3 regions of the Tsuneonella sp. HG249 genome follow, and region 2 is predicted to be linked to each of the others. Evidence: predicted binding sites of a transcription regulator. Region 2 holds the regulator's gene; each other region holds the start of a gene.
What was found. Region 2 encodes LexA, which represses DNA repair genes until DNA is damaged. Its sites were predicted from a motif close to GTTCCNCNCTTGTTCT; they were not measured.
Positions count from the first base shown of each region.

Region 1: recA (recombinase RecA) is a predicted target of LexA. The motif match lies at 4,655-4,670, and genes of this name have one in related genera.
Region 3: ACWPM1_RS04455 (ATP-dependent helicase) is a predicted target of LexA. The motif match lies at 7,533-7,548, and genes of this name have one in related genera.

Region 1 is NZ_JBSOQY010000001.1:880,347-890,881, forward strand. Features, by position in the region: gene ACWPM1_RS04345 (response regulator) at 1-1,450, shown strand, start outside; gene ACWPM1_RS04350 (DUF4139 domain-containing protein) at 1,534-3,039, shown strand; gene ACWPM1_RS04355 (DUF4139 domain-containing protein) at 3,051-4,625, shown strand; gene recA (recombinase RecA) at 4,748-5,818, shown strand; gene ACWPM1_RS04365 (class I SAM-dependent methyltransferase) at 5,973-6,797, shown strand; gene alaS (alanine--tRNA ligase) at 6,863-9,511, shown strand; gene ACWPM1_RS04375 (hypothetical protein) at 9,541-9,699, opposite strand; gene ACWPM1_RS04380 (cation:proton antiporter domain-containing protein) at 9,743-10,535, opposite strand, start outside.
Region 2 is NZ_JBSOQY010000001.1:1,686,839-1,697,373, forward strand. Features, by position in the region: gene ACWPM1_RS08520 (phosphodiester glycosidase family protein) at 1-674, shown strand, start outside; gene ACWPM1_RS08525 (hypothetical protein) at 671-1,207, shown strand; gene pip (prolyl aminopeptidase) at 1,200-2,159, shown strand; gene ACWPM1_RS08535 (anthranilate synthase component II) at 2,156-2,740, shown strand; gene trpD (anthranilate phosphoribosyltransferase) at 2,737-3,729, shown strand; gene trpC (indole-3-glycerol phosphate synthase TrpC) at 3,726-4,511, shown strand; gene moaC (cyclic pyranopterin monophosphate synthase MoaC) at 4,665-5,138, shown strand; gene lexA (transcriptional repressor LexA) at 5,248-5,928, shown strand; gene ACWPM1_RS08560 (ComEC/Rec2 family competence protein) at 5,941-8,121, opposite strand; gene gltX (glutamate--tRNA ligase) at 8,152-9,573, shown strand; gene ACWPM1_RS08570 (citrate synthase) at 9,585-10,535, shown strand, end outside.
Region 3 is NZ_JBSOQY010000001.1:899,719-910,253, forward strand. Features, by position in the region: gene ACWPM1_RS04425 (DEAD/DEAH box helicase) at 1-1,122, shown strand, start outside; gene ACWPM1_RS04430 (zinc-dependent alcohol dehydrogenase) at 1,132-2,187, opposite strand; gene ACWPM1_RS04435 (hypothetical protein) at 2,296-2,454, opposite strand; gene ACWPM1_RS04440 (hypothetical protein) at 2,517-3,200, opposite strand; gene ACWPM1_RS04445 (PAS domain-containing protein) at 3,718-4,734, shown strand; gene ACWPM1_RS04450 (response regulator) at 4,735-5,136, opposite strand; gene ACWPM1_RS04455 (ATP-dependent helicase) at 5,219-7,525, opposite strand; gene ACWPM1_RS04460 (hypothetical protein) at 7,632-8,225, shown strand; gene rsmD (16S rRNA (guanine(966)-N(2))-methyltransferase RsmD) at 8,299-8,844, opposite strand; gene ACWPM1_RS04470 (pseudouridine synthase) at 8,841-9,593, opposite strand; gene ACWPM1_RS04475 (aromatic ring-hydroxylating oxygenase subunit alpha) at 9,612-10,535, opposite strand, start outside.

The DNA.
Region 1 (10,535 bases), 810 kb from region 2:
CGCAGCGGGGCTGGAAACAGAACCACTTCCGCAATTTCCCTCCGACCTCGTTGTGCGCGAGGACAAGGCGGCGATCGTCGACGCGGTGCGCCGCTTCGGCAAGGGTCCGGCCAGCGCGACCGACATGGCGGTGCGGCTGCGGGGCCAGCCGGAAGAGCCCGTTTCGCTCGGGATCGCCGGGGTCAGAGGTTTGGGGGAGGCAGCCGTACTTCTCAGCCTGGTGGATTCGACCGAGGAGACCCGCCTGAAGCGGCAGGTGGCCCAGGCCACCAAGATGCAGGCGGTCGGCCAGCTCGCGGGCGGGGTGGCGCACGATTTCAACAACGTGCTGACCGCCATCATCGGCACCTGCGATCTGATGATGCTGCGCCATACGCCGGGCGACAGCGACTACGACGACATCAACCAGATCCGTGCCAATTCCAATCGCGCGGCGGCGCTCACGCGGCAATTGCTCGCCTTCAGCCGCCAGCAGACGCTGCGCCCACAGGTGCTCCAGTTGCCCGACGTAGTGAGTGAGGTGAGCCAGCTCCTGAAGCGGCTGCTCGGCGAAAAGATCGAACTCAAGGTCCACCACGATCGCGAGCTCGGCCCGGTGCGCGCCGATCCGCAGCAGCTCGAGCAGGTCATCGTCAATCTCGCGGTGAACGCGCGCGACGCCATTCAGGCCAAAGGCGACGGCAGCGGCAAGCTGTCGCTCGCTACCCGCCGGGTGACCGCGCGCGACGTGCGCAAGATGGGCAGCGAGATCGTGCCGGAAGGCGATTATACCGTCCTCGTCATGCAGGACACGGGCGGCGGCATCCCGCCCGAGCATCTGTCCAAGATCTTCGAACCGTTCTTCACCACGAAACAGCAAAGCCGCGGCGCGCCGAGCGGTGCGCTGGGCGGTACCGGCCTTGGCCTCTCGACCGTCTACGGGATCGTCAAGCAGTCGGGCGGGTTCATCTTCGCCGACAATACGCCCGCCACCGCGAAGACACGCGCAGGCGCCCGCTTCAGCGTTTATCTGCCGGTGCATCAGGGGGAGGCTCCCACCGCCCCGGTGGCCGAGAGTAAGCCCGCCACCGAGTGGTCCGGGGGCGGCCGCGTCCTGCTCGTCGAGGATGAGGACATGGTCCGCGCGGTTGCGGAACGGGCGCTGGTTCGCTCGGGCTACGAGGTGACGGCATGCGCCGACGGCGAGGAGGGGCTGGCTGCGGTCGCCAACGGCGGGGAATTCGACGTCGTGGTGTCGGACGTGGTGATGCCGGGGATGGATGGCCCGGCGATGGCCCGCGCCATCCGGCGCTTGAAACCGGCTCTGCCGATCCTGTTCATGTCGGGCTACGCCGAAGAACAGCTTCGCAACGACATCGACATCTCGGACATGCATTTCATTCCCAAGCCCTTCAGCGTGCAGCAGATTTCCGACAAAGTTGGGATGGTGCTGGGGGCCGCGAGACGATAATCCCGTATCGTTCAGCCTAGGGAAAGGCGCAGGATACATTGTTACATACAAGCGTCCTTGTGGGTTCGCTGACGGGAGAGATCATGCGCCTGAATCGCTTATGTCTGGCCGGCGCCGCCGCCGCCGCTTTTGCCGCGACCGCTTACGCGCAAACCGCCGAGACCGAACCGACCGCGCAGGGCGATCTCGACATCACGATCTACAACGATAGCCAGGCCTTGGTGCAGGACGTGCGCCAGCTGGCGATCGCCTCGGGCCGTAGCCGGATCGAGTTTCCCGACGTGTCGGCGCAGATCCGCCCCGAAACCCTGAGCTTCAACGCGGCGGGGGCCGGGATCGTCGAGCAGAACTTCGACTTCGACCTGCTGACACCCGCCAAGCTGATGGAAAAGGCGATCGGCCAGACCGTTACCCTGATCCGCACCAATCCTGCCACGGGCGCCGAGACCCGCGAGCGTGCCACGGTGCTCTCCACTGCGGGCGGGGTTGTGGTGAAGATCGGCGACCGGATCGAGGTTCTGCGCGACGATGGCCTGCCGGTGCGCACGGTGTTCGACCGCGTACCGCCTAACCTGCGTGCGCGGCCGACGCTTTCAGTGACCGTCGAGAGCGACCGCGGGGGCGCGAGGCCTGCCTCCATCCGCTATCTGACGGGCGGGCTCGGCTGGGACGCCGACTACGTCGCGCTCTACGACGAGGCCAAGGGCACGACCGATATGCAGGGCTGGATCACCCTGACCAACCAGACCGGCACCACTTTTCATAACGCCGATACCGTGCTCGTCGCCGGCAGCCCTTCGAATGGCAACAACGGCGCGACCTACCGGCGCCCGCCGCCGCCGCCGCGCCCGGGCGGTTTCGTCCCGGGGACCGAGACCGCCGATCGCGAGCGGCTGGCCGATTATTATCTCTACCCGCTGCCCGGCCGTACAACGATCGCCAACGCGCAGACCAAGCAGGTGAGCTTCCTCGACGTGCAGGGCGTGGCGGCACGCAAGGTCTATGCCCGTAACGTGGGTTGGCTGGTTAGCGACGGGCAGCCCGTGAACGTGTCGAGCGCGATCGCTTTCTCCACCTCGCGCGAGCAAGGTCTCGGCGACGCGCTGCCTGCGGGCACGGTCCGCTTCTACCAGCGCGACCGCCAAGGCACGCCACAGTTCGTGGGCGAGAGCCGGATTGGTCACACGCCCATGGGCAGCGCGCTGACCCTCACCACCGGCGACGCATTCGACGTGTTCGTTCAGGCCGATGTGGTCGCGCGCGACAAGATCACGCCCGGCGAATGGGAGGCGAGCAGCCGCTACCGCGTGATCAAGGACGGCGAGGTCGTGCGCGAAGTCACTGCCGAGCGGGCAGTCGAATATTACCGCACGACTATGCGCTACACCTTCACCAACGCCAAACCCACGCCGGTCGACGTCGAGCTTACCCAGAGCGGTCTCGACCGCGGCTGGTGGAGCCGCGACTTCCGGATCACTAGCGAAGATGTCCCCGGGGAACAGCTCAACGCCGACACCCGCAAGTACCTCGTGTCGGTGCCCGCCAACGGCAAGCGCGAGGTCCGCGTGACCTACGAGACGCGGTACTGAGGAGTCGGCCGGTGCGCTGGACGCTCTCGACCTTGCTGCTGGCGGCGGTCGTCCAGCCACTCGCCGCGCGCGACGCGGTCGATGCTTCGCCGCCCGAGAAGCTCGCGGTGACGGTGTACCGCGATCCTAATCGCGGGACCGACGGCGTGATGGATCGAGATTGGCCGCGCGGGTTTGCGATGATCAGCGAGACCCGGCAGGTCACCCTCCCTCCTGGCGAGACGACGATCCGCTTCGAGGGTGTTTCGGAAGGCATGGTGGCGGTCACCGCAATCGTCACCGGCCTTCCTGGGGGCACGATCGAGAAGAACCGCAACGCCGCCTTGCTGAGCCCAGGCGCGCTGGTCGACGGCACGCTCGGCAACCGCGTGACGCTCACCCGCACCAACCCCGCGACCGGGCGCGAAACGCGCGAGGATGCGATCGTCCGCACCCGCGCCGACGGGGGCCTAGTGTTGCAGACCAGCTCGGGGTTCGAGGCGGTGCGTTGTTCGGGCCTCCCGGAAAAGCTCACGTTCGACCGCGTGCCCGCGGGTCTTTCGGCGCGGCCGGTCTATTCCATCGACACTTCGTCGCCGGCGGGCGGGACCTATACCGTCACGCTCACCTATCTCTCGTGGGGCTTCGATTGGCAGGCTCACTACGTCGCCACGCTGGACGACGGGGGTTCGGCCGACAACGTCAAGATGCGGCTCACCAGTTGGCTGACGCTGGTGAACGACAACGGCCAGAGCTTTCCCGACGCCGAACTGATGGCGGTCGCCGGCAAGCTACGCGTGGAAAGCGACTACGAGAGCCTGTCCGACCCGCCGGAAGGCAAGCCCTTGCGATTGATGTGCTATCCCTTCGGCAGCACCGCGGCCGGGTCGCCGGTCCGCCATCCCGTGCCGCCGCCCCCGCCGCCTCCACCCCCAGCCGCGGCCCCGGCGATTATGCTGGAAGCGCAAGACGTCGTCGTGACCGGCACTCGGGTGTCGCGCGCGGCGATGGTGGCGCGCGAGGAAGACCTCGCCGATCTGAAACTGTATCGCGTGCCCGAGCCGGTGACAGTGGCAGCGCAGAGCCAGAAGCAGGTCGCGTTCCTTGACCGTGATGCGGTCAAGGGAAGGCTGCTGCACACCGCGAGTTGCAGCCCGTGGGGTAATCTCGACGAGGTGGGCCAGGCCGGACTGCTGCTCGCATCGGTGAACGACGCCAAACATGGGCTGGGAGTCGCCCTGCCCAATGGGGGCATCACGGTGTTCGAAAGCACTTCGAAAGGCGAACTTCTCGTCGGCGAGCAGCGGTTGCGAGACTATGCCTCGGGGCAAGATTTGGAGATCGCGCTCGGCGAAAGCCCCCAAGTGGCGGTATCGTGCGCGGCCGAAGGTGACACCGATTTTGAAGCAGGCCAGCGTATCCCGATGAAGCTCGTGGCAAGCAATGCAAACCCCTCGCCGGTCCGCCTGCGACTCACGTTGGGGGGTGGGGCCGCGAAGATCGGTGGCTTGCGAGGCACCCGGGTGAAGGACGGAGCGCGGATTTACGAAACGACCGTGCCTGCCAATGGCCGCCGCGAACTACGGTGGACGATAGGCAACAACTAAGCATCTGCCGTTCCAGCACAAAAATTTTTGTTCACTCCTTGTTCTATTGGAACAAAGCAGATACATACCGCTTCGGGTGACAGGTGGCCTGCGGGCCTAGGCAAAACGCGAAAGGGTGTGTCATGGCGGCTTCGAATCTCAAGCTGGTGGAAGGCAAGGACTTGGATACGGACCGTCAGAAGGCGCTGGACGCCGCGCTCGCGCAGATTGACCGCGCGTTCGGCAAGGGCTCGGCGATGAAGCTCGGCCAGAAGGAAACGATGCAGGTCGAAACGATTTCGACCGGCAGCCTCGGCCTCGACATAGCGCTTGGCGTAGGCGGCCTGCCCAAGGGCCGCGTGATCGAAGTGTACGGTCCGGAAAGCTCGGGCAAGACCACGCTCGCGCTTCATGTGCTGGCGGAAGCGCAGAAGCTGGGCGGCACCGTTGCGTTTATCGACGCCGAGCATGCGCTCGACCCCGGCTACGCCAAGAAGCTGGGGGTCAACATCGACGAGCTGATCGTCTCGCAACCCGACACCGGCGAGCAGGCGCTCGAGATCGTCGACACTCTTGTGCGCTCGAACGCGATTGATGTGCTCGTGGTCGATTCGGTCGCCGCGCTGGTCCCTCGGGCCGAGATCGAAGGCGAGATGGGCGATAGCCACGTCGGCCTTCAGGCTCGTTTGATGAGCCAGTCGCTGCGCAAGCTGACCGGCTCGATCAACCGTTCGAAGTGCATGGTCATCTTCATCAACCAGCTGCGCATGAAGATCGGCGTGATGTACGGCAATCCGGAGACCACCACCGGCGGCAACGCGCTCAAGTTCTACGCCTCGGTCCGCCTCGACATCCGCCGCACCGGCCAGATCAAGGACCGCGACGATATCGTCGGCAACTCGACCCGGGTGAAGGTCGTCAAGAACAAGGTCGCGCCGCCGTTCAAGCAGGTCGAGTTCGACATCATGTACGGCGAAGGCATCTCGAAGATAGGCGAAATTCTCGATCTCGGGGTCAAGGCTGGGTTGGTGGAAAAGTCGGGAAGCTGGTTCAGCTACGACTCGATCCGCATCGGCCAAGGCCGCGAGAACGCCAAGCAGTACCTGAAAGACAACCCCGAGGTTTGCGACAAGTTGGAAGCCGCCATTCGCGGCCGGACCGACGCCGTCGCCGAAGAGATGATGACGGGCCCGGACGCGGAAGACGACATCTGATCTTCAAGTGAAGGGCGCACCCCCCGCGCCCGCCAAACCGGAAAGCCGGTGCGTGTGCCCAGGCGGCCCGCACCGGCTTTTCCCTTTCGGCAGACGTATGTCGCTTGCAATCCGCCGGACTCACCGCAATCCCGTCATCTGCAGGGAGGGCGAGATGACGAGCCGAAGCGACTGGGAAGGCCGAACGGGCAACAAGTGGGCCCAGGAATGGCGGCGCACCGACCGTAGCTTTGCCGGCCTCACCGAACGCCTGCTCGGCCGCGCTCGCACCGAGCGTATCTCGGCGGCGCTCGACGTCGGTTGCGGTGCCGGGGAGCTCACCCTCGCTCTCGCCCGCGGGAACCCTGATGCGCAGATCGTCGGGATCGACATCAGCGTACCGCTCGTCGAGGCCGCAAGAGAGCGCGGGGAGCATCTCGCCAATGCGTCGTTCGAAGTGGCCGACGCGTCGCACTGGTCACGCCCTGGCTTCCACCCTGACCTCGTCGTCTCTCGCCACGGTGTGATGTTCTTCGACCAGCCAGTCGGCGCATTCGCTCATCTGGCGCAATTGGTTGCGCCGCGCGGCGGGTTGCTCTTCTCGTGCTTCCGCGCCCGGGCGGAGAATCCCTGGGCTACGGAGATCGCGGAGCTGCTGCCCCCGGGCACTCTGCAGCATCCTGCCCCCGGCGCCCCCGGCCCCTTCGCCTTCGCCGATCCCAACGAAGTCGAGAGCATCCTGACGGCGGCCGGCTGGAGTGACATTGCCTTCGAGGCGGTAGATTTTGCCTATATCGCCGGAATGGGCGAAGACCCCGCCGCCGACGCCACCGAATTCTTCCTGTCGATCGGGCCGGCTGCAGCGGCCGCCACCGAGTTACCGTCCGACGAGCGCGCGGCGTTCATCGAACGGCTAGAGCGCTGGCTACACAGCCGGCGCGAAGGCAACCTGGTGGGATTTCCGGCCGCCGCTTGGATCGTGACCGGCCGGCGCGGCTGACGCTGCCACTTTTAGACCGCAATTCGCTTGTCCGCCCTAGCCCCAGCAACTACCTGCCAAACAAGATGACCTCGACGAACGAAATCCGCCGCAGCTTCCTCGACTACTTCGCGGGCCAAGGGCATCGTGTGGTGCCGAGCGCGCCGCTGGTTCCGTACAACGATCCGACGCTGATGTTCGTCAACGCTGGCATGGTGCCCTTCAAGAACATCTTCACTGGCCTGGAAGCGCCTCCCGGACCCACCGCGGCCAGCAGCCAGAAGTGCGTCCGCGCGGGCGGGAAGCACAACGATCTCGACAACGTTGGCTATACCGCGCGCCACCACACATTCTTCGAGATGCTCGGGAATTTCAGCTTCGGCGACTATTTCAAGGAGCGGGCAATCCTCCATGCGTGGACCCTGCTCACCAAGGAATGGGAGCTTAGGCCCGACAGGCTGACGGCGACTGTCTATCACACCGATGATGAAGCGTTCGATCTCTGGCGGAAGGTCAGCGGATTGCCAGAGGAGCGGATCATCCGCATCCCGACCAAGGACAACTTCTGGGCGATGGGCTCGGAAGGTCCCTGCGGCCCCTGCTCGGAAATCTTCTACGATCACGGCGATCACATTCCCGGTGGCCCCCCTGGATCGCCTGACGAGGACGGCGACCGTTTCGTGGAGATCTGGAACCTCGTTTTCATGCAGTACGAGCAGGCGGCCGACGAGATCGTCGGCGAGCTGCCGAAGCCCAGCATCGACACGGGTATGGGATTGGAACGCGTCGCTGCGGTGATGCAGGGCGTTCACGACAACTACGACACCGACACGTTCAAGGCGCTGATCGGCGCTTCCAAGAGTCTCACGTCTACTAAAGCCGGTACCGAGGCCGAGGTGAGCCATCGGGTCATTGCCGACCACTTGCGCTCGACAAGCTTCCTGCTCGCCGACGGCGTCCTGCCGTCGAATGAGGGGCGCGGCTACGTGTTGCGCCGGATAATGCGCCGTGCGATGCGCCATGCGCACCTGCTGGGCGCAAGCGAGCCTTTGATGCACCGGCTCGTGCCCGCGCTGGTGGCGGAGATGGGGCAGGCCTACCCCGAGCTCGGTCGTGCGCAGCCACTGATCGAAGAGACGCTCGAACGCGAGGAGACCCAGTTCCGCCGGACGCTCGCCAACGGGCTCAAGCTGCTCGATGAAGCGACCGGCAGCATGGCCGAGGGTGGTGAGCTCGACGGCGCGACCGCCTTCAAGCTCTATGACACGTTCGGCTTCCCTTACGACCTGACCGAGGACGCACTTCGGAGTCGCGGTATCGCGGTCGATCGCGCCGGGTTCGATGCCGCGATGGCGCGGCAGAAAGCCGCGGCGCGGGCCGCGTGGAAGGGCAGCGGCTCGGCGGCTGACGGCGAGTTGTGGTTCGACATCGCCGAGCGAGAGGGCGGCACCGAGTTCACCGGATACACCTCCACCGAAGGCGAGGGCCGGGTCACCGCCATCGTGCAAGATGGCAAGGAAGTCGACCGCGCCGACGCCGGTGCGGAGATCGTGGTCCTCACCAACCAGACCCCGTTCTATGGCGAAAGCGGCGGCCAAAGCGGAGACGCCGGCACCATTAGCACCCCGGGGGGGCTCAAGATTGCGGTCGAGGATACCTCGAAGCCGCTCGGGCGGCTCCATGCGCACCGTGGCCGGATCGAAGCCGGCACCATAGCGGTGGGCGATACGGTGCACTTGTGGGTGGACGCCGACCGCCGCGACCGTATCCGTGCCAACCACTCGGCCACGCACTTGCTTCATGCCGCGCTGCGCCGCCGGCTGGGGGAACACGTGACGCAGAAGGGCTCGCTGGTCGCCGACGACCGGTTCCGCTTCGACTTCTCCCACCCTAAACCGTTGACGGCGGAAGACATCGCCGCGGTCGAAGCCGAAGTGAACGCCGAGATCCGCGCGAACGAGCCGGTCACGACCCGCCTGATGAGCCCCGACGACGCGATCGCCGCGGGCGCGATGGCGCTGTTCGGCGAGAAGTATGGCGACGAGGTGCGTGTGCTCAGCATGGGCCGCGACACTTACTCGGTAGAACTGTGCGGCGGCACGCACGTTCGCGCCACCGGCGATATCGGCATTCTGCGCATCGTGTCGGAAAGCGCGGTGAGCTCGGGCGTGCGCCGGATCGAGGCGCTAACCGGCGAGGCGGCGCGGCAGTGGCTGGTCCACCGCGAAGACGCGCTGAAGGAGGCCGCGGCTGCGGTCCGCGCGGCTCCCGAGGACGTCCCCGCCCGACTTGCGGCGCTGCTTGATGAACGCAAGCGGCTCGAGCGCGAGCTGGCCGAAGCGAGGAAGGCCCTCGCGCTGGGTGCGGGCGGTCCCAAGGCGGCCGCGGCCGACGAGGACGTGGGCGGGGTGAAGTTCTCCGGCCAGGTGCTGGATGGCCTTGAGGCAAAGGCGCTGCGGGGCCTTCTCGACGAAGCCAAGTCGCGCTTGGGCACGGGCGTCGCGGCCATCGTGGCGGTCAACGACGGTCGCGCGGCGATCGCGGTGGCGGTGACCGACGATCTAGTCGGCCGCTACGACGCGGTCTCGCTTGTCCGTGCCGGAGTAGCGGCACTCGGCGGGCAGGGCGGCGGCGGCCGACCCGACATGGCCCAGGGCGGGGGGCCTGACGGCAGCAGGGCGGCCGACGCTATCGCCGCGGTTCGCACCGCGCTGGCGAGCGTACCGGCCGCCTGAACGAACGGACCGTTCCGGCGACGCGGGCCTCAGCTGCGCCGGCTCGCTGCCGCGCGCGTTTCCACTTCGCTGCCGCGGGCCAGATCGACCATCTCTCGTTCGCTGCGCTGCGGCTTCTTGATCCGTCCGTTCTCTTCCCCGGCCTGCTGCGCCGGCGACTGGTCTTCGGGCTGGTTCGGCTTGGTCATAGTCTTCGTCTCCTCTGCCCGGTCAACGGCTCGGAGCGTCAATCTATCCCCGGTCGAACGCACCGGTACGCAACTTGGGCGTATGCGAGAGCTCCGCGTCGCTGCGGATCTGTTCGCGGAATTCGTCGCGCTTTTCGTGGATCGAGGCGATCACCGGGCCCATCGGCAGACCCAGGTCGACCAACACCGCTTCGCTCAGTTGCAGCGAGCTTTCGAGGGTTTCCGGCACCGCGTGGCTGGCGCCGGCGCGGTATAGCGCCGAAGCGTGCGCCAGATCGCGGGCCCGGGCGATTATGGGCAGATCGGGATAGGCCCTGCGCAGCTTGCCGGTCAGGCGTTGCGCCAGCACGGGCTCGTCCATCGTCAGGATGACCGCCGGAGCACGGTCTATCCCCATCCGGTCGAGTGTGTTGCCGCGGGCGGCGTCCCCGAAAGTCGCGCGATAACCCTTGCGGCGGGTGCGTTCGATGAGGTCCGCATCGCTGTCGATTGCGACGTAGGGAATGCCGTGCACCGTGAGCATATCGGCGACGAGTTGCCCGACGCGGCCGGCTCCCACAATGATCGCCCGCGCCTCGCCGAGGTCGTCCTCGAACGGGGGCATCGGCTCGACCCGGCGGGCGACGAGTGCACCCAGCCGTGCGAGCAGGGGTGTAACCGTCAGGCCGATGGCGGTGACGATCTGCCAGAACTGCGCGGTTTCGCGATCGATCACCAGCGCCGCGGTCGCCGCCGAGAGGACGATCAGGGTGGTCTCGCTCGGCGAGGCCATCAACAGGCCGGTCTCCGCCGCGGTGCCGCGCCGGGCGCCCATCATCCGCAGGAGCACCCCGGTC
Region 2 (10,535 bases):
CGGCCTGCAAGACGGTAACGTTCGAGGACGCGAGCTTCACAGATTGCGTCGCCGATCCGGCCCGGCACCGCATCACCACGATGCTCGGCAGCCCGCCCTACCGCGGGCTCGAGGCGCTCGCCGCTGCCCGCCCCGCGGGCGCGCCCAAAGTGGCGTTCGCGGTCAATGCCGGCATGTTCGACGACGAAGGCAAGCCGATCGGATACTATGTCCGCGATGGCGAGCGCGGCAAGGAACTCAACCGCAACGACGGCGCCGGCAACTTCCACATGAAGCCCAACGGCGTGTTCTTCGGCACCGGCGGCAAGTGGCGGGTGATGGCGGCCGACGAGTTCTACAGCGAGGTCGGCGACCGGCCTGAGTTCGGCACTCAGAGCGGGCCGATGCTGGTCGTCGGTGGCAAGCTCCACCCCGAGATCACCGACGACGGCCCGAGCCGCACCGTCCGCAATGGCGTCGGGGTCGACGGCGCGGGCCGCGCGCACTTCGTAATCAGCGAAGGACCGGTGAGCTTCGGCAAGCTGGCGCGCTATTTCCGCGATTCGCTCAAGGTGGAGAACGCGCTTTACCTCGACGGCGCGGTCTCGAGCCTGTGGGATCCGGCGAGTGGGCGGATGGACGCCCGCGCACCGATCGGACCGATGCTGGTCGTCGAGGAAGGGGACCGGCCATGACGGGCGAGTTCGAATACTCCCTTTCCCAGGACGACCTCGTCCGCGCCTTCCGGCTAATGGGCCGCCGGAAGGGCTCGCGGCGCGTAGTTCCGCTTCTGTGGATCGGCATGGTAGTCTGTGTGATTGCCCTCGCGCTGCTCATCGGCACGCCCGCGCGCCTGTTCGCCAACCCGCTGCTCACCGCTCTCGCCGGCGTGGCAACGTTTCTGTTCGCCCTTCTCGTCGTGGTGCTGCTCGCGGCTCCGGCCATTCAGCGACGTGCCGCGCACGCTACACTAAGCCTCAATCCCAATTTCGAGGGCCCGATCACCGTCTCGTTCGACGACCAGGAGTTCCGGCACCACACCGCTTACTCGACTGCCGCATATCCGTGGGCCAAGCTTTACGGCTGGCGCGCGGACGATCGCGTCACCATAGTGCAACCGGCACCCCGGCTGTTCTTCGTAGTACCCCACCAGATCCTGGGCGACCCCGCGCTGGCCGCCCTTCACGACCGGCTCGCCGACAGCCGCGAAGGAAGACTCGATGTCTGAACGCCGTACCCTCTATCCCGAGATCGAGCCCTACGATCACGGCATGCTCGAGGTCGGCGACGGCCACTCCATCTATTGGGAACGGGTCGGCACTCGGGGCGCCAAGCCCGCGGTGATGCTCCATGGCGGGCCCGGCGCGGGTTGCAGCCCCAAGCATCGCCGCCAGTGGGATCCGAAGCGCTACGACGTGCTGCTGTTCGACCAGCGCGGCTGCGGCCGCTCCACGCCGTTCGCCAGCCTCGAGGCGAATACCACCTGGGACATCGTCGCCGACATCGAGAAGCTGCGCGAGATGTGCGGCCACGAAACGTGGCAGGTGTTCGGCGGCAGCTGGGGTTCCACCCTCGCCCTGTCGTACGCGGAGCGACATCCCGAGCGCGTGACCGAACTGATCCTGCGCGGTATCTTCCTGTGCGAGCAAAACGAGCTCGACTGGCTCTACAAGTACGGCGCGAGCGAACTCTATCCCGAGGAATGGGAGCGCTTCGTCGACCATGCCGGAAAGCACGGCGGCGGCGACCTGCTGGAAACGTACATCCGGCTGCTCGACGACGCGGACCCCGAGGTGCGCAAGGCGGCGGCCAGCGCGTGGAACCGCTGGGAGGGCGTCACGGTGACGCTGCTTCCCGAGGAAGAGACCATCGAGAACATGGCGGACGGGCAAAACGCCGTCGCCACCGCCCGCATCGAAACGCACTACTTCCGCCACAAGTGCTGGCTGGAGCCCGGCCAGTTGCTGCGCGACGCAGCGAAACTGCGCGGTATCCCGGGGGTCATCGTCCAGGGCCGCCACGACTGCTGCACGCCGCCGGCGGCCGCATGGGCGCTCAAGAAGGCGTGGCCGGAAGTAGACTTGCAGATCGTGCCCGATGCCAGCCACCTGTTCACGGAGCCCGGCATTACCGACGGCCTGGTGCGCGCCACCGACCGGTTTGCCGAGGGCATTGGATGATCCTGGTCGTCGACAACTACGACAGTTTCACCTTCAACCTGGTCCATTACCTGATGGAACTGGGTGCCGAGGTGCGAGTGGAGCGCAACGACGCGCTGACCGCGGCCGAGGCGCTGCGCACCAACGCCAAAGGGTTCCTCATCAGCCCCGGGCCGTGCACGCCCAACGAGGCCGGAATCAGCCTCGATCTCGTGGCGGCCTGCGCCGACGCAGGCAAGCCGCTGCTCGGCGTCTGCCTCGGCCACCAGGCCATCGGCCAGCACTTCGGCGGGCGGGTCGTTCGCGGCGGCCTGATGCACGGCAAGACTTCTCCGGTCAGTCATGACGCCAGCGGCGTGTTCGCCGGCCTCCCCTCGCCCTTCACGGCAACCCGCTATCACTCGCTGGTGGTGGAGGACATTCCGGCCGACCTAAAGATCAACGCCACTTCGGACGATACCCATGTGATGGGTTTTCGCCACGCCGAATTGCCGATCCACGGGGTCCAGTTCCACCCGGAAAGCATCGCTACCGAGCACGGCCACGACTTGCTCGCCAACTTCCTCGCCATGTGCGGCATCGCGGCGAAGGCGCGCGCGTGACCGCGCTGCCGCCGGTCGAGCCGCATCTCGGCGAAAGCGAGGCCGAGAGGGTGTTCGGGGCCCTGCTCGACGGCGAAACGAGCGACGAGGAGATCGCGCGGTTCCTGGTCGCCCTGTCCGACCGAGGAGAGACCGCGGACGAAATCGCCGGCGCCGCTCGCGCGCTGCGTGCGCGTCTCATCCCGATTTCGGCGCCCGAGGATGCCGTGGACTGCTGCGGCACCGGGGGAGACGGGCACCACACCCTTAACGTCTCGACCGCGGTCAGCCTGGTGGCCGCCGCTGCCGGGGTGCCGGTGGCCAAGCACGGCAACCGGGCCGCGAGCAGCAAGGCCGGCGCTGCCGATACGCTCGAAGCGCTTGGGCTCGACATGGAAGCCGCGGGAAGAACCGCCGAGAAGTCGCTGGCAGAAATCGGAATCTGCTTCCTGTTCGCCAGGAACCATCATCCGGCGATGGCGCGTATACAGCCCATTCGCCAGCGGCTTGCCCAGCGGACGATCTTCAACCTGATGGGCCCGCTATCGAACCCCGCTGGCGTGAAGCGCCAGCTCATCGGGATTGCCCGCCCGGCCTACGTGCCGATCTACGCCGAAGCCAAGGCCCGCCTCGGCACCGAGCGGACACTGATCGTGTCGGGGGACGAGGGACTCGACGAGCTCAGCCTCGCCGGCGGCAACGAAGTTGCCGATGTGCAGGGGAACGAGTGGGAAATGCGCCGCGCACGCGCGTCGCAAGCCGGTCTGCCCACCGCGCCGATCGAGGCCATTCGCGGCGGCGATGCGGCGCATAACGCGAAGGCGCTGCAGGCGCTGCTCATGGGTGCGCCGGGCCCGTACCGCGACGCCGTGCTGTTCAACGCCGGCGCGGTGCTGATGATCGCCGGAAAGGCCGAATCCTACGCCGATGGCGCCGCGATGGCTGCCGAAGCGCTCGACTCGGGCCGCGCCGAGGCGCTGCTTGCCCGGTGGATCGACCTCGCCCGATGAACAAGCTCGAGGAAATCTGCGCGACCAAACGCGATGAGATCGCAGCGCGCATGGGCATGGCCACGGTCGGCGACCTCGACCGGCTTGCGAAGGAGCAGACCGCCCCCCGGGGTTTCCGAAACGCGCTGGAGACGAAGGCTCGCGATGGCTTCGCGTTGATTGCCGAGATCAAGAAGGCATCCCCGTCCAAGGGACTGATCCGGGCAGATTTCCGGCCCGCCGAGCACGCGGTGGCTTACGAACGAGGCGGCGCGGCGTGCCTTTCCGTGCTCACCGACGCCCCCTATTTCCAGGGTCACGAGGATTACCTCGCGGACGCCCGCCGTGCGTGCGTCCTGCCGGTCTTGCGCAAGGACTTCATGATCGACCCTTGGCAGGTAGCCGAAGCGCGTGCGATCGGGGCGGACGCGATCCTGATCATCGTGGCCGCGATCGACGACGGTTTGATGGCCGAGATCGAAGCGGCGGCCATCGAGCGCGGGATGGACGTACTGGTCGAAGTGCACGACGCACGCGAGTTGGATCGCGCGGCGCACCTGCGCTCGCGGCTGATCGGGGTCAACAACCGCGATCTCAAGACCTTCCGCACCGACCTCGCGACCACCGAGCGCCTCGCGTCCCGCGTCCCCGCCGGAACGCTCCTCGTGGGCGAGAGCGGGATCGAGAGCCATGCGGACTGCGAGCGTCTGGCGAGATCGGGGGTGCGGGCATTCCTGGTGGGCGAGAGCCTCATGCGCGCGCGGGACGTGGAAGCGGCGACCCGCTCGCTACTGCAGGGCTGAACTCGCGCTTTCCTACATGGCTTCGAATCGTCATGGTCGACCGATGACCGCGATTCCATCCTTCCCCTTCCGTCTCGATATGGCCGTTCCGGCCCCCTCCATTGGAGTCGTCGAACTGTGTCGGAACCGTACCGAATCCAACAGGGGGCCGGCATGAACGGCTTGACCCACGTCGACGAGACGGGTTCCGCGCGAATGGTGGATGTCGGCGGCAAGCGCGATACCGCCAGGTCCGCAACGGCGGCCGGGCAGATCCGAATGAAAGCCGCGGCGCTTTCCGCGATCCGCGAGGGCGACGGGCCCAAGGGCGACGTGCTCGCCGTCGCCCGCGTCGCGGGGATCATGGCCGCAAAGAAGACTGCCGAGCTTATCCCGCTATGCCACCCGCTTGCGCTCGAATCGGTAACGCTCGATTTCACATTCCACGACGATGCGATCGAAGCCCGGGCCCAGGCTTCTCTTACCGGCCGAACAGGCGTCGAGATGGAAGCGATGACAGCATGTTGCGTGGCGCTTCTGACAATCTACGATATGGCCAAGGCGCTCGACAAGAGCATGGTCGTGGAAGGCGTTCGTTTGCTTGAGAAGACCGGCGGCAAGTCCGGTCAATGGCGCGCTACGGGTTGAGAGGGATCGTTACTCGCCCGCTCGGGGAATGGCTTGACGCGGATTGACAAGTTGCCTAATTGTTCCACGTTCGTTCCCGAATTGGAACGGTAGTTGGGGATAGAGTGGCATGCTGACCGCCAAGCAGCGCGAGCTTCTTCAGTTCATCACCGTTCGGCTCGAGGAAAGCGGGATTTCCCCTTCGTTCGAGGAAATGAAGGAGGCGCTCGACCTCAAGAGCAAGTCCGGCGTCCACCGGCTTATCTCGGCGCTCGAGGAACGCGGCTTCATCCGCCGCCTGCCCAATCGCGCCCGGGCCCTTGAAGTCATCCGGCAACCGGAGGATTCCGTCGCGGCACCGCGCCCTCGGGCCAACGACAACGTCGTTCCGCTTCGCCCGGTAACCGCCGTGCGCCAGCCCGCCAACGATATCATCGAGCTGCCGCTGCACGGCCGGATCGCTGCCGGCGTTCCGATCGAGGCGCTCGAAGGCCAGAGCACGCTGCCGGTGCCTGCCGCCCTGCTTGGACCGGGCGAGCACTACGCGCTTGAGGTTTCCGGCGATTCGATGATCGAGGCCGGCATATTCGACGGCGACTTCGCCCTCGTGAAGCGGACCGACATCGCCCGCGATGGGGAGATCGTGGTCGCGCTCGTGCGCGACGAGGAAGCCACCCTCAAGTACCTCCGCCGCGAGAATGGGATGATCCGGCTCGACCCCGCCAACGGGGCGTACGAGCCGCAGGTGTACCGCCCGAACGAGGTGAAGGTACAGGGCAAGCTGGCAGGCCTGCTGCGCCGGTATCACTGATCTCGTCGGAACCTAGCGTCCGCGCAAGGTCCACCATGGATGCGCGCCCTCGACTTCACCAACCGAGGCGATCCATTCGCCTTCCAGATAAAGGGCAAGTCCTCCGCTCTCCTGCAGATAGCGGCGGTCGGCCTTGAGCCAGTGCGGGACACAGCTGCGCGGCAGGAAACGGTCCGCAATCACGATGTCGACCCGTTCGCAAGCCGCAGCCAGCGCGCGCTCCTCGATCCGCGAACGGTTGCGGGCCATGACAAGTGTCCAATCCCGCTCCGGCCGCGGCAACGACACGATGCAGAACTCGCGGTTGCAGCGCGCCCCGCCCCATCGCTCCAGGGGGATCGGCTCGCCTTCAACGCCGGCAAGCTCGAGCAGGTTATCCGTGGCAAAATCGCTGCGTCCCTCGCGCAGCACCAGGAGCCGATCTCCTGCCCCGGCAATGCCGACGTTTCGGCCATCTCCGGAGACGAGCACATCCGGTTTGGGGGTCGCCACGAGGAACGCGGTTCCAACCATCACGGGCACCAACCCGAGCGCGCGCCTCCTGCCATGCCACAGCGCCAACCACAGCCCGCCCATGACGAAGAGGGCAAACGTCATCATCCCCATCTGCGGCATCAGCCGCACCGAGCCCGGCTGGGCCGCTGTGAACCGCGCAATCTCCAGCAGGAAATCGAGCGACCTGCCCGCCAGCCACCAGACCGGCGCCCCGCCGCCGACGACATCGAGCGCAAGAGCCAGTGCAATCAGCGGCATCGATACGAACGTAACCAGGGGGATCGCGACGACATTGGCCAGCGCACCGTAAAACCCCGCCCGGTGGAAGTGAAACAGCACGATGGGCATCAGCGCGATCTCGATGACGATGCCGGCAAGCAGGAGCATCGCCACTCGCCGGCCCCCGCGTGCGAACCAGCCCTCCTCGCGCGGGGCGAGAAATGCCCTTACCGGCGCCGCTTCGTGTAGCGCGACGATGGCGATTACCGCGGCGAAACTCATCTGGAAGCTCGGCCCCACCAACGCTTCAGGCACCATCAACAGGACGATCATCGCAGCGGCAGCGACCATGCGCATCGACAAAGGCTCGCGCCCGAGCGCCAAGGCGACTAGGATCAGCAAGGCACCGATACAACTGCGCACGGTCGGCACCTCCGCGCCCGTCAGAAGCGTGTATGCTAGGCCGGCCCCCGCCCCGGCGACCGCCGCCACTAACGGCAGGCGGACTCGCAGCACCAGCCACGGCCACAGAGCGAGCAGGCGAATGGCCAGGAAATAGGTCGCCGCGATGACCGCGCTGACGTGGACCCCACTGATCGAAAGAAGGTGCGTAAGCCCGGAATCGCGCATCGCGGCTTCGTCGGCCTCAGGGATGCCTCCGCGATCCCCGCTCGCGAAAGCAGCGGCGATGCTGCCCGGCGAGCCTTCAACCCGTGAGCGCACGTGTGCGGACAACCGGCGCTGCAGATGTGCCATGCCCCCGCCTGGCGGCGCGGGCTCGATCACGGCGACCGGACCGATCGCGCTGCCGGTCGCGGCAAGACCGGCGAACCACGCCGTGCGGGCGAAGTTGTAGGCGCCCGGCACCATTGGCGACCCCGGCGGCATCAGGCGAGCGCGCACCTTCACCCGCGCGCCCTCGGCCACACCGGATGCCATATGCTCAGGGGCAACATTGACCCGCACCTTGCGCGCCTCGCCAGCCTCGGCGTCGCGATAGGCTAGCGTCAGGCGGACGCGGTCCTCCGCCGGCTGATCCTCGCGCTCGAGCACGCGTCCATCGATCCATAACACCTGGGGCCGGTCGAGCGGCGGGGCCCCGACCGCTTCCGATCGCGTCCACACAAGTGCTAGCCCGCCAGCTGCAAGCAAACCAATGGCAATCCCTGCACGGCGCAGCTCGCCTCGTTCGTCGCTATCGCGCCAAAGGGTCGCCGCCGCGAGCGCTCCGAGCAAGCTTAGCCCGAGCCACAAGAGCCAAGCGGTCGGGCCGGGCAAAGCAAACCAAGCTGCAATGCCGCCGGCCAGTGCGATCGCCAGCCAAGGTGCCCGATCGAATGCCGCCGTCGCCAGGAAGCGCTCGGCGAAGTCCCCGACACTGGACAACCGCATCGCCTTGCGCCAAGGCCGCTGCACTGCAGCATCGGCCGGCGGTTCACCCTCCCCCATGGGTACCAGCGGCACTATGCGAGTTGCCATGGAAGCCATTGGATAAGGACGATAATTCGGATGGCAAGCGCTAACGGAGAAGTGGTTACGCGCTTCGCTCCGTCGCCCACCGGATTTCTCCACATCGGCGGCGCGCGAACGGCGTTATTCAACTGGCTTTACGCCCGCCACCATGGCGGCAAGTACCTGCTACGGATCGAGGACACGGACCGCGCCCGCTCGACCGAGCCGGCGATCGCCGCGATCTTCGACGGCCTGGGATGGCTCGGCCTGCAAGGGGACGAACCCCCAATGTTCCAGTTCGAACGGTCGGCCCGTCACGCGGAAGTCGCGCACGAGCTGATCAAGCGGGGGGCCGCTTATCGCTGCTATCTCACCTCGGAAGAGCTGGCTGAGCGCCGTGCCAAGGCGCAGGCGGAACGCCGCACCTTCCGCATCGACAGCGATTGGCGCGACGCCGAGGCTGCTAGCTGGCCCGCCGATGCCGCCTATGTCGTGCGCGTCAAAGCGCCGCGAGATGGCGAGACCACGATCGAAGACGAGGTTCAGGGCACCGTTACGGTGGCCAACAGCGAACTAGACGATTTCGTCCTGCTGCGGTCCGATGGCACGCCAACATACATGCTCGCGGTGGTGGTCGACGATCACGATATGGGCGTGACCCACGTCATCCGGGGTGACGACCACCTCAATAATGCGTTCCGCCAACTCGTGATCCTTCGAGCCATGGGATGGCCTGAACCGGTCTATGCCCATGTCCCGATGATTCTCGGGGCGGACGGCGCGAAGTTGTCGAAGCGTCATGGCGCGGTCGGGGTGGATGCATATCGCGACGAGATGGGCCTGCTCCCGGAAGCGGTGTTCAATTACTTGCTGCGGCTCGGCTGGGGTCATGGGGACCGCGAGGAGATATCCCGCGAAGAGGCGATCGAGTTGTTCGACCTCGCCGGCGTGGGCAAGAGCCCGAGCCGGTTCGACACCAAGAAACTGCTGAACCTCAACGGCCATTACATCCGCGAGGCCGACGACGCCCGGCTTGCTGCACTGATCGCGGACAGGATCGGCCCCCAGGCCGACGTGGGTTTGTTGACCGAGGCCATGCCGCAGCTTAAGTTGCGCGCGAAGAACCTGATCGAACTCGCTGAGGGCGCAGAGTTTTTGTTCAAGACCCGGCCCCTGCAGCTGGACAAGAAGGCGGCCCCCCTGATCACGCCCGACGCGCGCAAACTGCTCGCAAATATTTCTGCACGGCTGCATACGGAAAGCGACTGGACGGTGACGGGGCTCGAGGCCAACCTCAAGGCTTACGCAGAGGAGCTTGGGCTCGGTTTGGGCAAGCTGGCGCAACCGATGCGCGCGGCTTTGACCGGGACGACGACGTCGCCGGGAATTTTCGACGTTCTGGCCTTGCTTGGCCGGGAGGAATCGCTCGCGCGGCTCGACGCACTAGTGGCCCCCGCCGGCGCGGGTCACACTGCTTAAGGAGACAGACCATGGCGGACAAAGCGGCAACGCTGATCTTCGACAACAAGAGCATCGACCTGCCGGTCCTCGAAGGCAGTGTCGGCCCCGATGTCATCGACATCCGAAAGCTCTATGGCCAGACCGGAGCATTCACTTACGATCCCGGCTACAAGTCGACCGGCAGCTGCGAGAGCGCGCTTACCTATATCGACGGCGACGAAGGCGTCCTGCTGCACCGCGGTTACCCCATAGGGCAACTCGCCGAGCAATCGAGCTTCATGGAAGTCAGCTACCTTCTGCTCAACGGTGAGCTCCCGTCGAAGCAAGAACTGGACGATTTCACCTATACGATCAGCCGCCACACCATGTTGCACGAGCAGTTGGCGACTTTCTACCGCGGGTTCCGCCGCGACGCCCACCCGATGGCGATCATGTGCGGCGTCGCCGGTGCACTCTCCGCCTTCTACCACGACAGCAGCGACATTTCGGATCCCGAGCAGCGCAAGATCGCCAGCCATCGCCTCATCGCCAAGATGCCGACGATCGCGGCGATGGCTTACAAGTACTCTGTCGGCCAGCCTTTCCAGTATCCGGACAACTCGCTGAGCTACACCGGCAACTTCCTCCGCATGACCTTCGGCGTGCCGGCCGAGCCCTATGAAGTCGTGCCGGCGGTCGAGAAGGCGATGGACCGGATTTTCATCCTTCATGCCGATCACGAGCAGAACGCCTCTACCTCGACGGTTCGCCTTGCCGGCTCCTCGGGCGCGAACCCGTTCGCGTGCATCGCGGCGGGCATCGCCTGCCTCTGGGGACCCGCCCACGGCGGCGCGAATGAGGCGGCGCTCAACATGCTGCGCGAAATCGGCACTCCGGACAAGATTCCGCATTACATCGACCGGGCGAAGGACAAGAACGATCCGTTCCGCCTGATGGGCTTTGGCCACCGGGTGTACAAGAACTACGATCCCCGGGCGACC
Region 3 (10,535 bases), 790 kb from region 2:
AACCATAACCTCAAGATGGCGCTGCTCATCGGCGGCGTGCAGATGGGGGACCAGCTCAAGGCGCTTAGCGAAGGCGTCGACGTGCTGATTGCCACGCCCGGCCGGCTGATGGACCTGTTCGAGCGCGGCAAGATCCTCCTCAACGGTTGCGAGCTGCTGGTGATCGACGAGGCGGACCGGATGCTCGACATGGGATTCATCCCCGACATCGAGTTCATCTGCTCGAAGCTGCCAGAAACCCGCCAGACGATGCTGTTTTCGGCCACGATGCCCAAGCCGATCGAGAACCTCGCGAAGAAGTTCCTCAACAACCCCAAGCGGATCGAGGTCGGTCGCCGCGCGTCGAACAACGAGAACATCACCGCGTTCAAGGTTCCCGTGAAGTCACGCGACAAGCGCGACACCCTGCGCTGGTTCCTCAACAACGATCTCGTCGAAACTGCGATCATCTTCGCCAACCGCAAAACCACGGTTCGCGAGATTAACAAGAACCTGCAGAGCTACGGCTTCGCGAGCGCCGAGATACACGGCGACATGGATCAGGCGAGTCGGATCAAGGAGCTCGACCGCTTCAAGAAAGGCGAAGTCACCATTCTCGTCGCGTCGGACGTTGCCGCCCGAGGGCTCGACATCAAGGGCGTGAGCCACGTGTTCAACTTCGACACGCCCTGGCATCCCGACGATTACGTGCACCGTGTCGGCAGGACGGGCCGTGCCGGCGCGAAGGGACGCGCCTTCACTTTCGTGGCGGAGGACGACGCCGAGGCGATTTCGAACGTCGAGAAGCTGACCCAGTCGCCCATCCCGGTGTTCGGCAAGAACGACGTGCGCGTTGAGCTCAAGGCGGCGGAGCCGACGTCCGAAACACAACCGGAAGCCGCGCCGGCGCAGGCGGAGCGCGAGGAACGCCCGCGCCGTGCCCGCGAGCCGCGTGAAAGCCGCGAAGCGCGCCCGCCGCGCGAGCCACGTGAGCAGCGCGCCCCGCGCGAAGAGCGCCCGCGCCGCGACGAGCGGACCGAGCGCGAGCCTCCTGCTCCCCGGAATGTGGATGACGGCGCTCCAGCGGCACCGGGCGAGTGGAACGGCCCCGTGCCGGGCTTCCTCGGTTTGTCGGCCCTCTAGCGGCTGCGGTCAGCTTACTTCGATCGCCACGAACACCGCCCCGGTGTTTTGCTTGTCCTGTGCGACGTCGAATGCCTGGTTGATTTCATCGAGTTTGAAGTGGTGGGTAATCAGCTTGTTCACCGGCAGCTTACCTCTGGAGATAAGCTCGATCACCTCGCCCTGCTCGGCGTAAATCTCGCGATAAGCGAAACTCGCGGTCGGCACGAGCTGGATCTCGGACATCTGGATACGCTGCCATTCGAGCGGGATTGCGGTCTCCCCTTCGTCGAAGCCGCCGATGATCATCACTTTGCCGCCCCGCCGCACCATCTTGGTAGCCAGGGGTAGAGTGACCGGCATCGCCTCCCCGCCCGCGCATTCGAAGACGATGTCTGCGCCCCGACCCTCCGTCCACTCCATGGCCTTTTTAACAACGTCCTCGCCGGCGGGGTTGCAGACAACGTCGGCGCCGAGGTCTTTCGCCAGTTCGAGCGCGCTGTTGACCAAGTCGGTGATCATGACGTCGGCACCGCTGGCCTTCGCGAGCATGAGTTGGCCGAGGCCGATCGGTCCGGCTCCGATGATGCATATCTTGTCGTTGATCGTCAGACCGGAAAGATGCTGCGCGTGGAGGCAAACGGCGAGGGTGTCGACCAGCGTGGCGTCGTCGAAGCTCACGTTGTCGGGCAGGCGGTACATCTTCTCCGAAGGGCCCACGAGGTACTCGCCGTAGGCATGGTAGACGTACTTCATGCGCACGTCGTAGAGATGCTCACAGATGTTGTAGCGCTGGATGCGGCAGTAGGGGCAGACGCCGTCGCCCATTACGGTTTCCACCACTACGCGGTCGCCCGGCTTCACGTTGGTGACCGACTGCCCCACCGCCACCACTTCGCCGGCGACCTCGTGGCCCGTGATCTTGCCGCACAGCTTCTCGTCGGGCTGGCGCCAGTGCCGCAGGTCGGTGCCGCAGATGCCCGCCACCCGGACCTTGACCTTCACGAAGTCGCGGGTGAGGAGGACCGGCTCCTCGACCTCCTCGATCGCGAAGGTTCCCTCGGCAGTCTTAATCGCGGCCTTCATCGGCTATTCAGCTCCGTCAGCGGGATTTCGGGGGCAGCGCGGCCCTCCCTCCGATGGCCAACCGGGACCGAGCAGCGCGGTTCCGCTAACAACCTAGGTTAGGGCGACCTATAGTGACCCGGAGTTGTCGCCGCCCTTGCGATTTTCGCGGTCGCGGGCGTTCGACTTGTTCGGGTCGCGGCCTTCCATCTCTTGCTCGGCCTGGTTCGGCGCGCCGCTGCCGCGGTTCTCCTTACGCCCTTGCGCGTTGCCGGTTTCACTCGACATTCTTCTTCTCCTTCAGCCGGTCAACGAGTGGGCGCGGTGAGGTTTCCGATTCCCCGCGCGGCTCAGCCGCTGACGCGCGCCGAACGGAGGATGCGGCCCGCTGTGTTGGTGACCACCTCGTAAACGATGCCGTCCGCACCGCGCAGGCGCCGCACCGTTTCGCCCGTGGCATTGACCGTCTCGCCGACCACGGTCAGCCCGGTGCGGGCGATGTCGAGCACCGCGCCCGAGCGCAGCACGCCTTGGGTGAGGTCGCCGACGTTGCGCACCGTGCTATTCACCACGCCGCCGGTGGCATTGACCGCGTTGTCCACAGTGCCGGTCAGTTGGGTGATAATCTGAGGGTTGTTGTCCAGTGTCTGCAGGGTGCGCTCGATGATCGCTCGAACGTTGTCGAGCCGAACGATCAGCGCGGCTTGGGCCTGTACACCCTTGATATCGAGTTTGACCGAATCGAGCTTGGCATCCGCGCCCGCGGTGAGATGCAGCAGGCTGGCAAGCCTCGCGTCGAGCGCCACGTGGGCCTCGAGCCCTTGGACTTCGAGCGTGATCGATTCCACCGACAGGTTGGGAATGTCGAGCACTACGTCCGGTTGCTGATCGGCCGGGACCGCGGTGAGAATCGCCACCGCCGGGCTGCTACCGCTTGCTTGCGTGCGCGCTCGGTTCTGCGCCGCGGCGGGCTGGGCCAGCAGAGCCGCGGAAACGAATGCGGTAGCGACAATGCTAGGGCGGAGTGGCTTCATCTGTATTCCCCTGTTGCGTGGTATTGGGCGGCACGAACGGATCCGCGATGCGGACGGCCCCGCGGACCGTGATCGTGAGATTTCGATAGTTTTGGGCTCCGGCCGGCGCGGAGCGCTCGACCTCGACAGGTGGCGCAACGCCGGGCGATACACTAAGTGCCAGCGAAGCCCGACCTTGTTGCCGCACCGCGGCTTCACGTGCGCGCGCGCGAGCGGATACTTCGATGTCATGTGGAAAGGTGCCGGTTTGCGTTGTGGCAAGCTGGAGCAAGGCAAGTGCGAGGCCGGGCATTGACGCGTAAACGACGGTTATTGCAGGCAGTTCCGCGTCATTTGGTGATTATCGGCGGTTGCATGCTAGAGACGGAAAGCGGAACCTTTCGGGGGTCGACCGATCGTCGGGAAACCAACCAGGAATTTTCCCGTTGCTGCGTTCGAACTGAAGTCTAATTATTGGCAAGCAACGCTGGGTTAAGCCGCGCGCGGGCTCGGATGGTGAGCTTACAGAAAGGGGCCCGTGGACACTTCGATCGCCGATCAGACCGGTCAGACCGCTGGCCAGATTACCTTCCGGGAACTCGCCGACGCCATGCCGCAGATGGTCTGGTCGACGCTGCCCGACGGCGCTCACGATTACTACAACGCCCAGTGGTACTCGTTCACCGGGATGCCCGAGGGTTCGACCGACGGCGAGGGCTGGAACGACATGTTCCACCCCGATGACCAGGAACGAGCCTGGGCGGTGTGGCGCCATAGCCTCGCGACGGGCGACCCCTACGAGATCGAGTACCGCCTGCGCCATCATTCCGGCCAGTATCGCTGGACGCTCGGTCGTGCGTTGCCGGTGCGGGGTGAGGGCGGCCGGATCATCCGCTGGGTCGGCACCTGCACCGACATCCACGAGCACAAGGAAACCGCGCAGCAGAACGAGATTCTCAGCCGCGAACTCAGCCACCGGATCAAGAACATCTTCGCCGTGCTGAACGGCTTGATCGGCCTCTCGGCGCGCCAGTTTCCCGACATGAAAGAGTTTGCGCGCCAATTGCAGGCCCGCGTTGCCGCGCTGGGCCGGGCGCACGACTACGTCCGCCCGCACAGCGAGGAAAGCACGCCGCACGATGGGCCACGAACGCTGATCGAACTCTTGACGCGATTGCTGAAGCCCTATCCCGCGCTCGACGAGGGGCGCCTTACGATCGAGGGCGACGATATCGCGGTAGACGATCGCGGGGCCACGCCGATCGGGCTCGTCTTTCACGAACTCGCGACGAACTCTTCCAAGTACGGTGCCCTGTCCGCGCCCGAGGGAACGGTCCGCATACGGATCGACAATCACGCCGGGAAGGTCGTGGTCACTTGGGAAGAACTTGGCGGCCCGCCGATCGACGGGGAGCCCAGCTACAAGGGGTTCGGTGCGCGATTGACCGATCTCAGCATCACCGATCAGCTCGGCGGGAAGATCGAGCGAACGTGGGCGCCGGAAGGCCTGCGGGTCCGCGTGGAAGTCGCGGCCGACCGGGTCAGCCGCGGCTGATCAGCCGAAGCAGCGGATAAACGGCGGCGCTTCGACAGAGTCGCCCACCTTTCGGCGAAGACCGTACCGCACGGCCGACAAGAGCACGTTTTCATCGGTAGGCTTGGTGATTACCCCGATCGTGCCGGAAATGCCCTTGCCGAGGAGACGCGGGTTGGCAGTGACGAATAGCACCGCAGCGTCATGCTCCTTGGCGAGGCGCTCGCCGATCTCGGGCCCGGTGAGCCCGTCGCGCAAGTTGAGATCAACCAGAGCGAGATCTATGTTGCGGTTCGTGTAGGCGAGCGCGCCTTCGAGATCGGCGGCGATCCCCAACACGTCGTAGCCCTCGTCCTCGAGGATGCATTGCATCTCAAGTGCGACGAGGAACTCATCTTCCACGATCAGAATAGTCTTCGACATCACGGAGGAACGCGGAGGAACACCCTCGGTTCCACCGATTTCGCCTGAAATTAGTCCTTTGCGTCGAAGCGAGGTCGGCGGCTCAGGCGACAGACACGAAGCTGTCGATGACCCGCTTACGGCCAGCCTGCTCGAACTCGATCTCGAGCTTGTTACCTTCCTGGTCGACCACCTCCCCATAGCCGAACTTGTCGTGGAACACCCGCTGGCCGACCGCGATGTCGCCGCGCGGCTTGGCGGCGAAGCTGGCGGCGCTGCGGATATTCTCCTTCACCCGATGGGGTGTGGCGTCGTAGCCGGTGGTCAGAGCCCTCTGCCACCCCGGACCGCGCGTCAGGGTGCGCGCGGGCTGCGCCCGCGCGAGGTGGGCGAATGGGTCGTCGTGCTCGCTCATCTGCGCGCGCCACAGCGAAGCGCCGCCGGTGAGCGTGGTTTCTTCCGAGATGTTGTCGGCGGGCAGCTCTCCGACGAAGCGACTCGGGATCGAGCTGGTCCACTGCCCATAGATGCGGCGGTTGGCGGCGTGGAGGATCGTGCAGCGCCGCCGCGCGCGGGTGATCGCGACGTAGGCTAGGCGACGCTCTTCCTCGAGCGAGGCGAGGCCGCCCTCGTCGAGCGCGCGCTGGCTGGGGAAGACGCCTTCCTCCCAGCCGGGGAGGAAGAGGTGGTCGAACTCGAGGCCTTTGGCCGCGTGGATGGTCATGATGGTGACCTTCTCGCCCCCGTCGTTGCGGTCATTGTCCATTACCAGCGCGACGTGCTCGAGGAAATCGCCGAGGGTGTCGTATTCCTCCATCGCGCGGGCCAGCTCGGAGAGGTTTTCGAGTCGCCCGGCGGCCTCGGCGCTCTTTTCCGCTTTGAGCATCGCCTCGTAGCCGCTCTCGGCGAGCACCAGGCGGATGAGCTCGGCGGACGCGGTGGTCTCGGCCATGTCCCGCCAGCGAAGGAACTGGCCCATCAGCTGCGCGATCGTGCCGCGCGCGCGGGGTGGCAGCTCGTCGGAGTCCGCGAGCTGGAGCGAAGCGGCGGCAAGCGGCATCCCGGTGGCGCGGGCGTGGCGGTGCATCTGCTCGAGCGTCTTGGCGCCGAGGCCACGCTTGGGCTGGTTGTAGATACGCTCGAACGCGAGGTCGTCGGACGGGCTGGCGATCACCCGCAGGTAGGCAAGGGCATCGCGGATCTCGGTGCGCTCGTAGAAGCGGAAGCCGCCGATGATGCGGTAATTGAGGCCGATCTGGATGAAGCGGTCCTCGAACTCGCGCGTCTGGTATTGCGCGCGAACGAGGATGGCGACCTGGTCTAGGCCCGCGCCCTCGCGCTCGAGCCGCTCGATCTCCTCGCCGACGCGGCGCGCTTCCTCGGGCCCGTCCCAGACGCCGATCACGCGAACCTTTTCGCCCGCGGGAACCTCGGTCCACAGCGTCTTGCCGAGCCGTTCGCTGTTGGCGTTGATGAGGCCCGAGGCGGCAGCGAGGATGTGCGGGGTCGAGCGGTAGTTCTGTTCGAGCTTGATCACCGCCGCGCCGGGGAAATCCTTCTCGAACTTGAGGATGTTGGCGACCTCAGCACCGCGCCACGAGTAGATCGACTGGTCGTCGTCCCCCACCACGCAGATGTTCTTGCGCTCCTGCGCGAGCAGGCGGAGCCATAGGTACTGGACCTGGTTGGTGTCCTGGTATTCGTCGACGAGGATGTACTTGAAGCGCTGCTGGTAGTGCTGGAGCACCTCGCGGTTGCTGCGGAACACGTTGAGCATGTGGAGCAGCAGGTCGCCGAAGTCGCAGGCGTTCAATGCCTTCAGCCGGTCCTGGTAGAGCCGGTAGAATTGCTGCCCCTTGCCGTTAGCGTAGGCTTCGTTCTCGATCGCATCGAGGTCCTGCGGATTGAGCCCGCGGTTCTTCCACCGGTCGAGTAGCCCAGCGAGCTGGCGCGCGGGCCAGCGCTTTTCGTCGAGGCCTTCGGCGACGATCAGCGTCTTCAGAAGGCGTAGCTGATCGTCGGTGTCGATGATCGTGTAGTTCGATTGCAGTCCGACGAGCTCGGCGTGGCGGCGCAGCATCTTGGCGCCGATCGAGTGGAACGTGCCGAGCCAGGGCATTCCCTCGACCGCTGGGCCGATGTGCCGCCCGACACGCTCGCGCATCTCGCGGGCGGCCTTGTTGGTGAAGGTGACACAGAGGATCTCGCTGGGCCAAGCTCGCCGCGTCGCGACGAGGTGGGCGAGTCTTGCGGTGAGCGCCGCAGTCTTTCCGGTACCCGCGCCGGCTAACATAAGCACGGGGCCCTCGGTGGTCAGAACTGCCTCGCGCTGTGGCGCGTTAAGTCCTTGCGCATAGGCCGGAACTTGTTCGTCGGCGGGAGGCGCAGGGATGGCGGGATCGGACGTCATGGGGATGCGAACAGCTAGGGAACATCGCCCGTGGGCGCAACCCGCCGTCGGAACCTGCGGAATGTTTAGTGCGTAGTCAAAGGGACACCCCATCAGGAGAGAACCGATGAACAAGCTGATTTTCGCCGGCGCCGCCGCGCTGGCGCTGGCCATTCCGGCCGGAGCACAGGAACTCGCCGTCGCCGCTGACGGCGACGTGTATGTGCTGACCCCGACGCAGAAACCAGTCTACGACGCGTGGCCGCTCGAGCGACGCTCAGGCTACGACGCATGGTCGAACGACTTCAAAGTATATTACTGGACGCTCACGCCCACCCAGCAGGAAGGCTGGTGGATGCTAAACGACGAGCAACGCACTCGACTCTACGCGATGGCCCCAGAGGCGCGCGTCGCTGCTTGGGAATCGATCGCAAAGCAGATGGCGAGCCTCCCGTCGGCCAATGCCTCGGCTACCGCGCAAGTTGCTACCACAGCGGCGGCCGCGAATGCCGTCGCCGGCCGCGACCCGCAGATGGTCAGCAACGCAGTCACTCAGACCACCCCAGCGGCGACGGCGGGCGAATATCCGCTGTGCAGCGCGACCGTGACCGACAGCTGCATTAACCCGCGTGAAGCGGGCAAGAACTACGGCAACCGTCCGCTCAACTACTGGCCGGGACGGCCGGCCAGCGAGATCCCGGGCAAGAAGCCGCAGAAGTAATCCGTCCGGGTCGCAGAAACGGGGAGGGGCGCTCTGCGAGGGGCGCCCTTTGCCCATCTGGGCACCGTGTCGCCTAGCTAGCGAGGCGAAGCAGGGTGAGCTTGGCTTTGCCGACCTTCCTCTCCGCATCGACGGTCAGCCGGTCCACTTCGACCGCCTCCTTGCTTCCCGTTTCGGCTGCGATCCAGGTCGCGGGGCCGATCCAGCCCAATCGCAGTAATCGGTCGCAGGCAACCGCCGCCGCGCCGGTGCCGTATGGCGGGTCGAGCAGGATGAGGTCGAAGGGGGTCCCCACCGCGCCGAGCGCCATCACCGACCCGGCGCGCACATCAGCCCGGCCGCGCGCGCCGAACGCCGAAATGTTGGCGCGGATCGCATCGAGCGCGCTCTTGTCGCTGTCGGCGAACAGGCACGATGCCGCGCCGCGCGACAGCGCTTCCAGGCCGAGGGCTCCCGACCCGGCGAAGAGATCGGCGACCGCCAGCCCCTCCAAGCTGCCGACCCGGCTCGTGAGCATGTTGAACAGGGTTTCGCGCGTCCGGTCGGCCGTGGGCCGCGTTGCCTCTCCCTTGGGCGCGACGAGCTTGCGGCCGCGCCATTCGCCGGCGATTATCCTCATGCCTTGAGGCTCTTGCGCAGCCTCTCGACCTGCACTTGCGGAATTTCGGCAACCGTGCCGCGCGGCAGGTCACCGAGATTGAACGGGCCGTAGCCGACGCGCAGCAGGCGGCTGACCTGGAGCCCGAGATGTTCCAGCACGCGCCGCACCTCGCGGTTCTTCCCCTCGGTCAAGGTGAGCAGGATCCACCGGTTGCGCCCGGCACCGCGCTCGAGGTCGGCTTCGATCTTGCCGTAGCGCACGCCGTCGATTTCGACGCCTTCGATCAGCTCGTCGAGATCCGCCTGGCTGACATCGCCGAAAGTGCGGGCGCGATACGTGCGGGGCACGTTGGACGATGGCAGCTCGAGCGCACGCTTCAGGCCGCCGTCGTTGGTGAGGAGGAGCAGGCCCTCGGTATTGAGATCGAGCCGCCCGATCGGCATCACCCGGGGGGCATTGCGCGGCATGGCGTTGCGCAGCGCGGTGTAGATCGTCGGCCGGCCCGAGAAGTCGCGCTCGGCGGTGATCAGACCCGCCGGCTTGTGAAACGCGAACACCCGCGTGGGCTCGGCGCGTTCGACCGGCTTGCCGTCGACGGTGACGCCCTTGAGATCGGGCAGGATCGTTGCCGGCGTGTCGAGCACTTTGCCCGCAATCGACACGCGGCCCTCGGCGATCATCCGCTCGACCTCGCGCCGGCTGGCGACGCCCGCGCGCGCGAGCAGCTTGGCGATGCGTTCGCCTTCGGGTCGTGGGCTATCGGGCATGGCGGGGCGACTAGGCTTTCAGTTCGCCGCGCGCAACGCCTCGCTGACGGTCTGGTGGAAGCGCTGGATGCCGCCTTCGAGGGTGCCCAGCGTCAAGTGCGGAACCGCGCCGGTCGAGAGACCCTGTTGGCCGAGCTCGGCGGCGCGGAAGTCCTCGGCCGCGAACACCCCGCCGTCGAGCAGCGCCCAACTCCGTTCCCAGTGGTCGCGCGCCTTGTCGGTGGCGGGAGGCTCAGGGATCAGCATGAAATCCTCGACCAGCGTGCGGTCGTGCGAGGTGGGCCACAGCGCCATCACGTTGATGTAGTCGGGGCTGGGGATGATCACCGTCGCGGGGAGTAGCTGGTAGGCGAACGTCACCCGGCGACGCAGCGCGGCCATGTCGGTGAGGTCGATCCCGTCGAGTTCGTCCACTCGGCCAACGGCACTTCGGGCGTGCGGCCCGATCATGTCGCCGCTGGTCACCCCATCCTTGAAGAACGGCCCGATCGTCTTCGCGTGGAGGCGGGTGACGTGGTAGCTTTCAAGGAACGCGTCCATGATCAGCTTCCAGTTTCCACGTACCTCGTGCGTCTTGCGGCGAAAGTGGAAGTGGTCGGCCGCCCCGAACGCGTCCATGTCCTCGCCCAGCGTGCGGGCGAGTGTGAAGTCTGCTTCGTCTTTCGGAGAATACCAGATCAGCCCGCCTGCCTCGCAACTCGGCAGCTCGACGAGATGGTAATCGGCTTTGTCGAGGCCCGGAAACGCATCGGGCCGCGGCAACGCGAGAAGCGCGCCGTCGAGCCGATAGGTCCAAGCGTGGTAGGGGCACACCAGACGCGCGGCGCACTCCGCCTCGGTACCTTCGACCAGCCGCGTGCCGCGATGACGGCACACATTGAGGAACACGTGGGCTGCGCCCGCCTTGTCGCGAGTGACGAGCAGCGGCTTGCCGGTCAGGTC